3 regions of the Rhizobium acaciae genome follow, and region 1 is predicted to be linked to each of the others. Evidence: riboswitches for the same ligand, from Rfam matches in the RefSeq annotation. Region 1 holds a riboswitch; each other region holds the start of a gene.
What was found. Region 1 has a riboswitch for FMN ahead of ribB (3,4-dihydroxy-2-butanone-4-phosphate synthase). Riboswitches for the same ligand answer to the same signal wherever they lie in the genome.
Positions count from the first base shown of each region.

Region 1 (2,237 bases):
TGGTCGGTGTGCCTTGCTGCTGCGCTTCCCGTTGAACCAGGCCGCAACCTCTCTCCAGCCTCATCCTGAGGCGCCCCGCAGGGGCCTCGAAGGACGGGGCTGGCCGCTTTGCGCCGATCAGGCGACTTCCCGTATGTCTCTTTCCGCCTGGCGGTCGAGATAGGCGACCAGGTCCTCGATGGTGACGAGGGGGAGGTTGTGGCGTTCGGCGAAGAGCGTGAGTTCGGGCAGGCGGGACATGGTTCCGTCGTCGTTGGCGACTTCGCAGATGACACCGGCGGGGATCCTTCCGGCGAGGCGGGCGAGATCGACTGCGGCTTCGGTGTGGCCAGGGCGGCCGAGCACGCCGCGGGGGTTGGCACGCAGCGGAAAGATGTGGCCGGGGCGGGCGAATTCGTCAGGCTTTGCGCGATCGTCGACCAGGGCGCTGACGGTGGCGGCACGATCGGCCGCAGAAATGCCCGTCGTCGTGCCCTTGAGATAGTCGACCGAGACCGTGAAGGCGGTTTTTTGCGATTCCGTATTGTTGGGCACCATCAGCGGGATATCGAGCGCATCGAGGCGCTCGCCTTCCATGGCGATGCAGATGAGGCCACGGGCGTGGGTCATCATGAAAGCGATTGTTTCCGGGGTGACGGCATCGGCCGCGACCACGATATCGCCTTCGTTTTCCCGGTTCTGGTCGTCGACGACGACGACCATCTTGCCACTGGCAATGGCTGATATGGCATCTTCAATTGTTGCGATAGTCATGCTGTCTGGCCTTTCAAGGGTTATGTCAGCGGGCTGACATGGTCTGCTCGGCTCAATCCGTGAGCGAGCCTTCTGCCCTTGGGCGAACAAACGTCAGCCGACTCCGGGATGGAGTGCGACTGCCCGTGTTGTCCTCTTCCATCCGGACTATACCGTCGGCTCCGGCATCTCACCGGATCTGCTGACCTTCCGACAATTCAAAGTGCTACTGCGTCCTTTGCGCGTCTGAAAGACGCGCGGCGCTGTAGTGCCGGAAGCGCTCGCGGGCTCCAGGATTGCTCCTAATACCGCCGGTGGGGAATTTCACCCCGCCCTGAGAACATTTCAAAGATAGGATCAAAAACAGGCAGATGGCAAGGTCACCCGACCGGGCAAAAATGCAAAGCTGCCCTGCCGCCGATGGACACACTGTTCACACGGAGGCGACGACCGTGTCGCCTTCCGCGCTTCGTTGGTGGTTTGATCCTTCCATGCATGTCGTTGTCCCAAAACCACTGCGCACTTTTGGGCGACCTGCATCAGGACATGATCAGGCCGCCGTCGACATTGATCGTCTGGCCGGTAATATAGGCGGCGTCATCGCTGGCGAGGAAGGTGACCAGGCCGGCGACGTCTTCGCCGGAGCCGGCCCGTTTCATCGGGATGCCCTCGACCCATTCCTTCATCAACTCGCCGGGGGCGTAGTTGCCGAGCAGCTTGCCCCAGGCCTGGTCGTTATAGGCCCACATGTCGGTTTCGATGATGCCGGGGCAGAAGGCATTGACGGTGATCTTCTCGGTCGCGACTTCCTTGGCCAGGCTCTGGGTGATGCCGACGACGCCCATTTTCGAGGCGGCATAATGCGGCGTGTAGATAAAGCCGTCGCGGGCCTGGCCGGAGGCGGTGTTGATGATGCGGCCGCCGCGCTTGTGCCTGCGCATTCTCGATATCGCCTCCTGGGCGCAGAGGAAGACGCCCTTGGTGTTGACGGCCATCACCTTGTCCCATTCGCTTTCGGTCAGGTCCTCGACGCGGGCAATGGTGATGACGCCCGCATTCTGGATCGAGACGTCTACCGAGCCGAATTCCTTCTCGGCGGCATCGTAGAGGGCGGTGACGCTCGCCTTGTCGGTGACGTCGCCGATGAAGGAGATCGCCTTGCCGCCTTCGGCCCGGATCTGTTCGGCAACGCCGTGAACCAGCTCCTCGTTGGCCGAGACGACGAGATTGGCGCCTTCTTTCGCAAAGCGTCTGGCGATCGCCGCTCCGATGCCGCGGCTGCCCCCGGTAATGACGACGGTCTTCTGCTCAAAGCGTTTCATGCTCTTTCCTTGTCCATCGATAAACAATAAATCTGGGTGCGACCTACCATGCGATCATTATTGGAGATCAACCGGTTGTCGCGAATTCAGGCAGTGTTGAGCGCCGGTGACGACGTCCGCGCCTTCCATCCGTTCGACAGCCCGTTCGATCGGCGTGAAGGGCGGGCAGACGACGATATCGCA
Region 1 is NZ_JAPCZO010000001.1:303,634-305,870, forward strand. Features, by position in the region: gene ribB (3,4-dihydroxy-2-butanone-4-phosphate synthase) at 118-753, opposite strand; FMN riboswitch at 880-1,078, opposite strand; gene OLZ32_RS01585 (glucose 1-dehydrogenase) at 1,272-2,054, opposite strand; gene OLZ32_RS01590 (triose-phosphate isomerase) at 2,112-2,237, opposite strand, start outside.

Region 2 (2,237 bases), on a different contig from region 1:
GCATCAAGAAGGTGCTGATTCCGGAGGAAAACGCCAAGGACCTGGCGGAGATTCCTGACAACGTGAAGAACAACATGGAGATCATCCCGGTATCCCGCATGGGCGAGGTGATCAAGCATGCACTGATCCGGCGGCCGGAGCCGATCGAATGGGACGGCACGGTGGAAACGCCGGTCATCACATCGGTCGAAGGCCTCGATGAGACAGGCGCAACCATAGCGCATTGAGTGGCCTTTGCCACATTTATGCCCAATTGGCGCAAAACACGGAAAAAGGCTGGCGGAAACGCCAGCCTTTTTTGTGAAAACGTCATGTAGACGCTTGCTTTTCCTTGATTTGCAGGGCTTTTGGGTTTTCGGCGGGCCTGATGAAACCTATTCTGCGCCTAGCTTACTTTTGAGTCGTTTCATACCATTTAGAAAGGGGTGGAAACATGAACAAGAATGAACTCGTGTCCGCAGTAGCCGAAAAGGCAGGACTGACGAAGTCTGACGCGGCTTCCGCTGTTGACGCGGTTTTCGACGTTGTCCAGGCTGAACTCAAGAACAAGGGCGACATTCGCCTCGCGGGTTTCGGCAGCTTCACCGTTTCTCATCGTGCCGCATCGAAGGGCCGTAACCCGTCGACGGGCGCTGAAGTCGACATTCCGGCTCGCAACGTGCCGAAATTCACGCCCGGCAAGGGCCTGAAGGACGCCGTCAACGGCTGATCTGAGATTATCCCACCAGCCGGAAACGAGACCGGTTGTGCAGGATTTGAGAGGGGTTCGGCTTTGCCGGACCCCTTTTGCTTTAGAGCATGATGCCGAAAAGTGTGAGCGGTTTTCGGACGACATCATGCTCTGCTTTTTTGATCTAGGAGCGCTCTTGCTGTCGCCCGGGCTTTAATCTACGACGTTTCTGTTCTCAGGGCGGGGTGAAACTCCCCACCGGCGGTAAGGGTTTCGGCCCGAGCCCGCGAGCGCCTTCTCTCGTGTCCAAGTGGGGGAAGGGTCAGCAGATCCGGTGCGATTCCGGAGCCGACGGTTAAAGTCCGGATGGAAGAGAATGAGCGTCGGCCGTGCGAAGGGCGGGGGTTGCCCTGTGTCGCCTGTCGGGGTTCATGCGTCCTGATTTATGTTGGTCCCTTTTATGGATGAAAGACATGAATCAGACTTCCGTTGCCGTCGACCCATCCCGCGCCGTTGTCGGGGCACTCTGGATGGTCCTTGCCGGCATTGCCTTTTCGCTTCTCAACGTCGTCACCCAATGGCTGACGATGAAGCTTGCCTTTCCCTCGGCGTCGGCAGCTTTCTGGCAATATGGCTTCGCCTTCCTGTTTTCGCTGCCGTTCCTGAAGAGGCTCGGCCTTGCGGCGATGCGCACGCGCTATCCCTGGCGCCACCTTGCGCGCGTCGTGCTTGCCGCGCTCGGCGTCGAGGCTTGGGTCGCCGGCCTTGCCGCGGTGCCGATCTGGCAGGCGATCGCACTGGTGATGACCTCGCCCTTCTTCATCATTCTGGGCGCCCGGCTTTTTCTGGGTGAGCGCGTCGGCCCGGCCCGCTGGGCTGCGACGGCGGCGGGCTTCACCGGAGCGATGATCATTCTGCAGCCATGGTCTGATGGTTTTGGCTGGGCGGCTCTCTTGCCTGTGCTTTCGGCGCTGCTGTGGGGCGCCTCGTCGCTGATCACCAAGAGCCTGACAGGCATCGAACGGCCGGAGACGATCACCGTCTGGCTGCTCGTTCTGCTGACGCCGATAAATGGCGGGCTGGCGCTTGCGGCAGGCTTTGCAGTGCCGACGGGCGCGACCCTTGCCCTGTTCCTGCTGGCGGGGCTGCTGACCGCCGTGGCGCAGTATTTCCTGACGCTTGCCTACGCCGCAGCCGATGCCGCCTATGTCCAGCCGTTCGACGATCTGAAGCTGCCGTTGAATGTGCTGGCCGGTTGGCTGTTCTTCGGTTATGCGCCCGCGGGTTACCTCTGGCTGGGAGCGGCTCTCATCCTGTCTGCTTCGCTGTTCATCATGCGAAACGAGATGCGCCGGGAGCGCAAACTCGCCTGACATGATCTGACGCAAAATGCCGCATCTGTCATGCCTCTGTCATGCGGCTCCCGCAGAAAACTCATGTTTCGAATGTTCGACACATGGGGGATTTCATGACAATTTCATCGCGCAAGGCAGCGCTTGCTGCCGTGCTTCTCGCATCGGTAGCCTTTCCGGCCGCGGCCGAGCCGGTTTTCAACCGCATCGCTTCC
Region 2 is NZ_JAPCZO010000011.1:141,346-143,582, reverse strand. Features, by position in the region: gene lon (endopeptidase La) at 1-227, shown strand, start outside; gene hupB (DNA-binding protein HupB) at 434-709, shown strand; FMN riboswitch at 898-1,052, shown strand; gene ribN (riboflavin transporter RibN) at 1,135-2,043, shown strand; gene OLZ32_RS18780 (esterase-like activity of phytase family protein) at 2,139-2,237, shown strand, end outside.
Region 2: another riboswitch for FMN. It lies ahead of ribN (riboflavin transporter RibN); the one in region 1 lies ahead of ribB (3,4-dihydroxy-2-butanone-4-phosphate synthase).

Region 3 (2,237 bases), on a different contig from region 1:
ATCGCCTGCGCTGTGCCGAACGAGAGGCTGCCAGCGAGCAAGGCAGCCGCGATAGAAAGTGCCTTCATCGAGAACTCCATTTCAATCCAGCCGTCCACACCTTATGACCGCCAAATTGAACTGGAGATGAACTGCGCGTTCATGTTTGCGGGAGAAAAAGAAGCGCTTCCGCACGGCCGTCCTGAGCGCTCGCCAACCGCTGTTGTCGCAACGGCAAGCGCTTCAGAGCCGCCCCGCTGCCTGCAAAATTGTTCATGTCCTGCCGTAAAAAGAGTCGGGACCCGGATCACCTCCGGCGGCAACCTCGGTCAGCCGTCCGAGATAATGTGCCCAACCCTCCGCATGGCCGGCGCATTGCTCGGCGCTAGGCAGGCCGCTATGGGTGAGCCGCAGCAGCGTTCCGCCTCCCTGTTCGATCAGATCGATCTCGACGAGGCTCGAACCCGGCGGCACCACCTCGCTACCGTCCCAGCCGAAGCTGTAGGCAAGGCGATGAACCGGCACCACCTCACGAAACGAACCGCGCGCAAAGCGGGCGCCGGTAACGTTGACGAGATAGAGCCCGCCGGGCTGCGGCTCGATCTGAGCCTCCGTTCCCATCCAGCGCAGGATCTTTTCCGGGTCGGTCATCAACGCGAACACCGCGGCCGGCGGCGCTGCGATATGCGCCTCGCGGCGGACGACGAAAGGATCTTCCATCTCTCTCTCCCATAGTTGCCACGGCCTTGCCCGCCGCGGAAAGAGACGGTGCATCCTGTCCTGCCGTGCTATTCTGACGTGAATGTCCTCACGCATAGCATGTAGGCGCAAGCCCATCCTCCGCAAGAGGGCTTGCCCTTCGCGATCGACGAACAAACGAAATCGCCGCGTCGGGAGCCCCGATCCTGCATTGGCCGCGAAGCATTTCGACCTATTGCCAGCCCGTCACCTTCCCCCTATTGTTCGCGCCGTTCTCAGGGCGGGGTGCAAGTCCCTACCGGCGGTATGCAATTTAGATTGCGAGCCCGCGAGCGCCTTCTTCGGAAGGGTCAGCAGATCAGGTGAGATGCCTGAGCCGACGGTCATAGTCCGGATGAAAGAGAACGTGCGTTCCTGCCGCCCTAGCGGCTGTCGGGGACGTTCGTGATCGCCTTGGGTGATGTGTCTGTTCGCCAAAGGAGATTACTGTGACACCCACCCGCTATGCCTTCGTCAAAGCCAGCTGGCACGCCGACATCGTCGACCGCGCCCTTGATGGCTTCCATCAGCTTATTCCGCCCGAGCAGGTCGATGTGTTCGATGTACCCGGCGCATTCGAGATGCCGCTGCTGTCGCGCGATCTTGCGGCAACCGGACGCTATGCCGCAGTCGTTGCCGCCGCCTTCGTCGTCGACGGCGGAATCTACCGCCACGAATTCGTCGCCCAGGCCGTCGTCGATGGGCTGATGCGCGCCGGCATGGATACCGGTGTGCCGGTGCTGTCGGTTTCGCTGACGCCGCATCAGTATCAGGAAACCGAGCACCACAAACAGATCTACCGCGCACATTTCGTCGAGAAAGGGCGCGAGGCAGCAAAGGCGGCTCTGACGATCGGCAAAACCCGCGCCGCTCTCGCCGCGTAAAAGCGGCTCGACGAGCAGAACAACAACAGCCGATGAAGACGGCGGGCTAATCCCGCCGTCGACCACTCAGATCGACTTCACCTCGCCACCATCCATGCGCAGCGTCGAGCCGGTCATCCAGCGGGCGGCGGGCGATACCAGGAAGGCCATCAGTTCGGCGATTTCCTCCGGCTCGCCGTAGCGGGCGATGCCTGCCTGCTCGGGGAAACGGGCGATTGCCTCCTCCACGCTCAGGCCGTGCAGCGGCGCCCATCGTTCGAGATAGGAGCGGCGTCGGCCGGTCATGACCGGGCCGGGCAACACGCTGTTGACCTGCACGCCATCGGCAACGCCGCGATCGGAAAAAGCCTTGGCCAGCGCGACGATCGCCGCATTGATGGTGCCGACCGCCGCATAGGGCGCCTTCGGAAACACCGCCGAATTGCCGGACATCATCACGACGGAGCCCTTGGCATCTTTCAGCGCCGGCCAGGCTGCAATCGTCAGGCGCCGTGCGCCATGCAGCTTCAGCGCCAGTCCGCCTTCCCACTGCGCGTCGGTCATCTCGAAGAGATCGATCTGTGGCACTGCGCCGGAGATATTGAGCAGCGCATCGATGCGGCCGAAGGCGCCAAGCGCCTGGTCGACCACGGCTTG
Region 3 is NZ_JAPCZO010000022.1:113,278-115,514, reverse strand. Features, by position in the region: gene OLZ32_RS29555 (GCG_CRPN prefix-to-repeats domain-containing protein) at 1-68, opposite strand, end outside; gene OLZ32_RS29550 (SRPBCC family protein) at 253-699, opposite strand; FMN riboswitch at 946-1,088, shown strand; gene OLZ32_RS29545 (6,7-dimethyl-8-ribityllumazine synthase) at 1,167-1,601, shown strand; gene OLZ32_RS29540 (SDR family oxidoreductase) at 1,668-2,237, opposite strand, start outside.
Region 3: another riboswitch for FMN. It lies ahead of OLZ32_RS29545 (6,7-dimethyl-8-ribityllumazine synthase); the one in region 1 lies ahead of ribB (3,4-dihydroxy-2-butanone-4-phosphate synthase).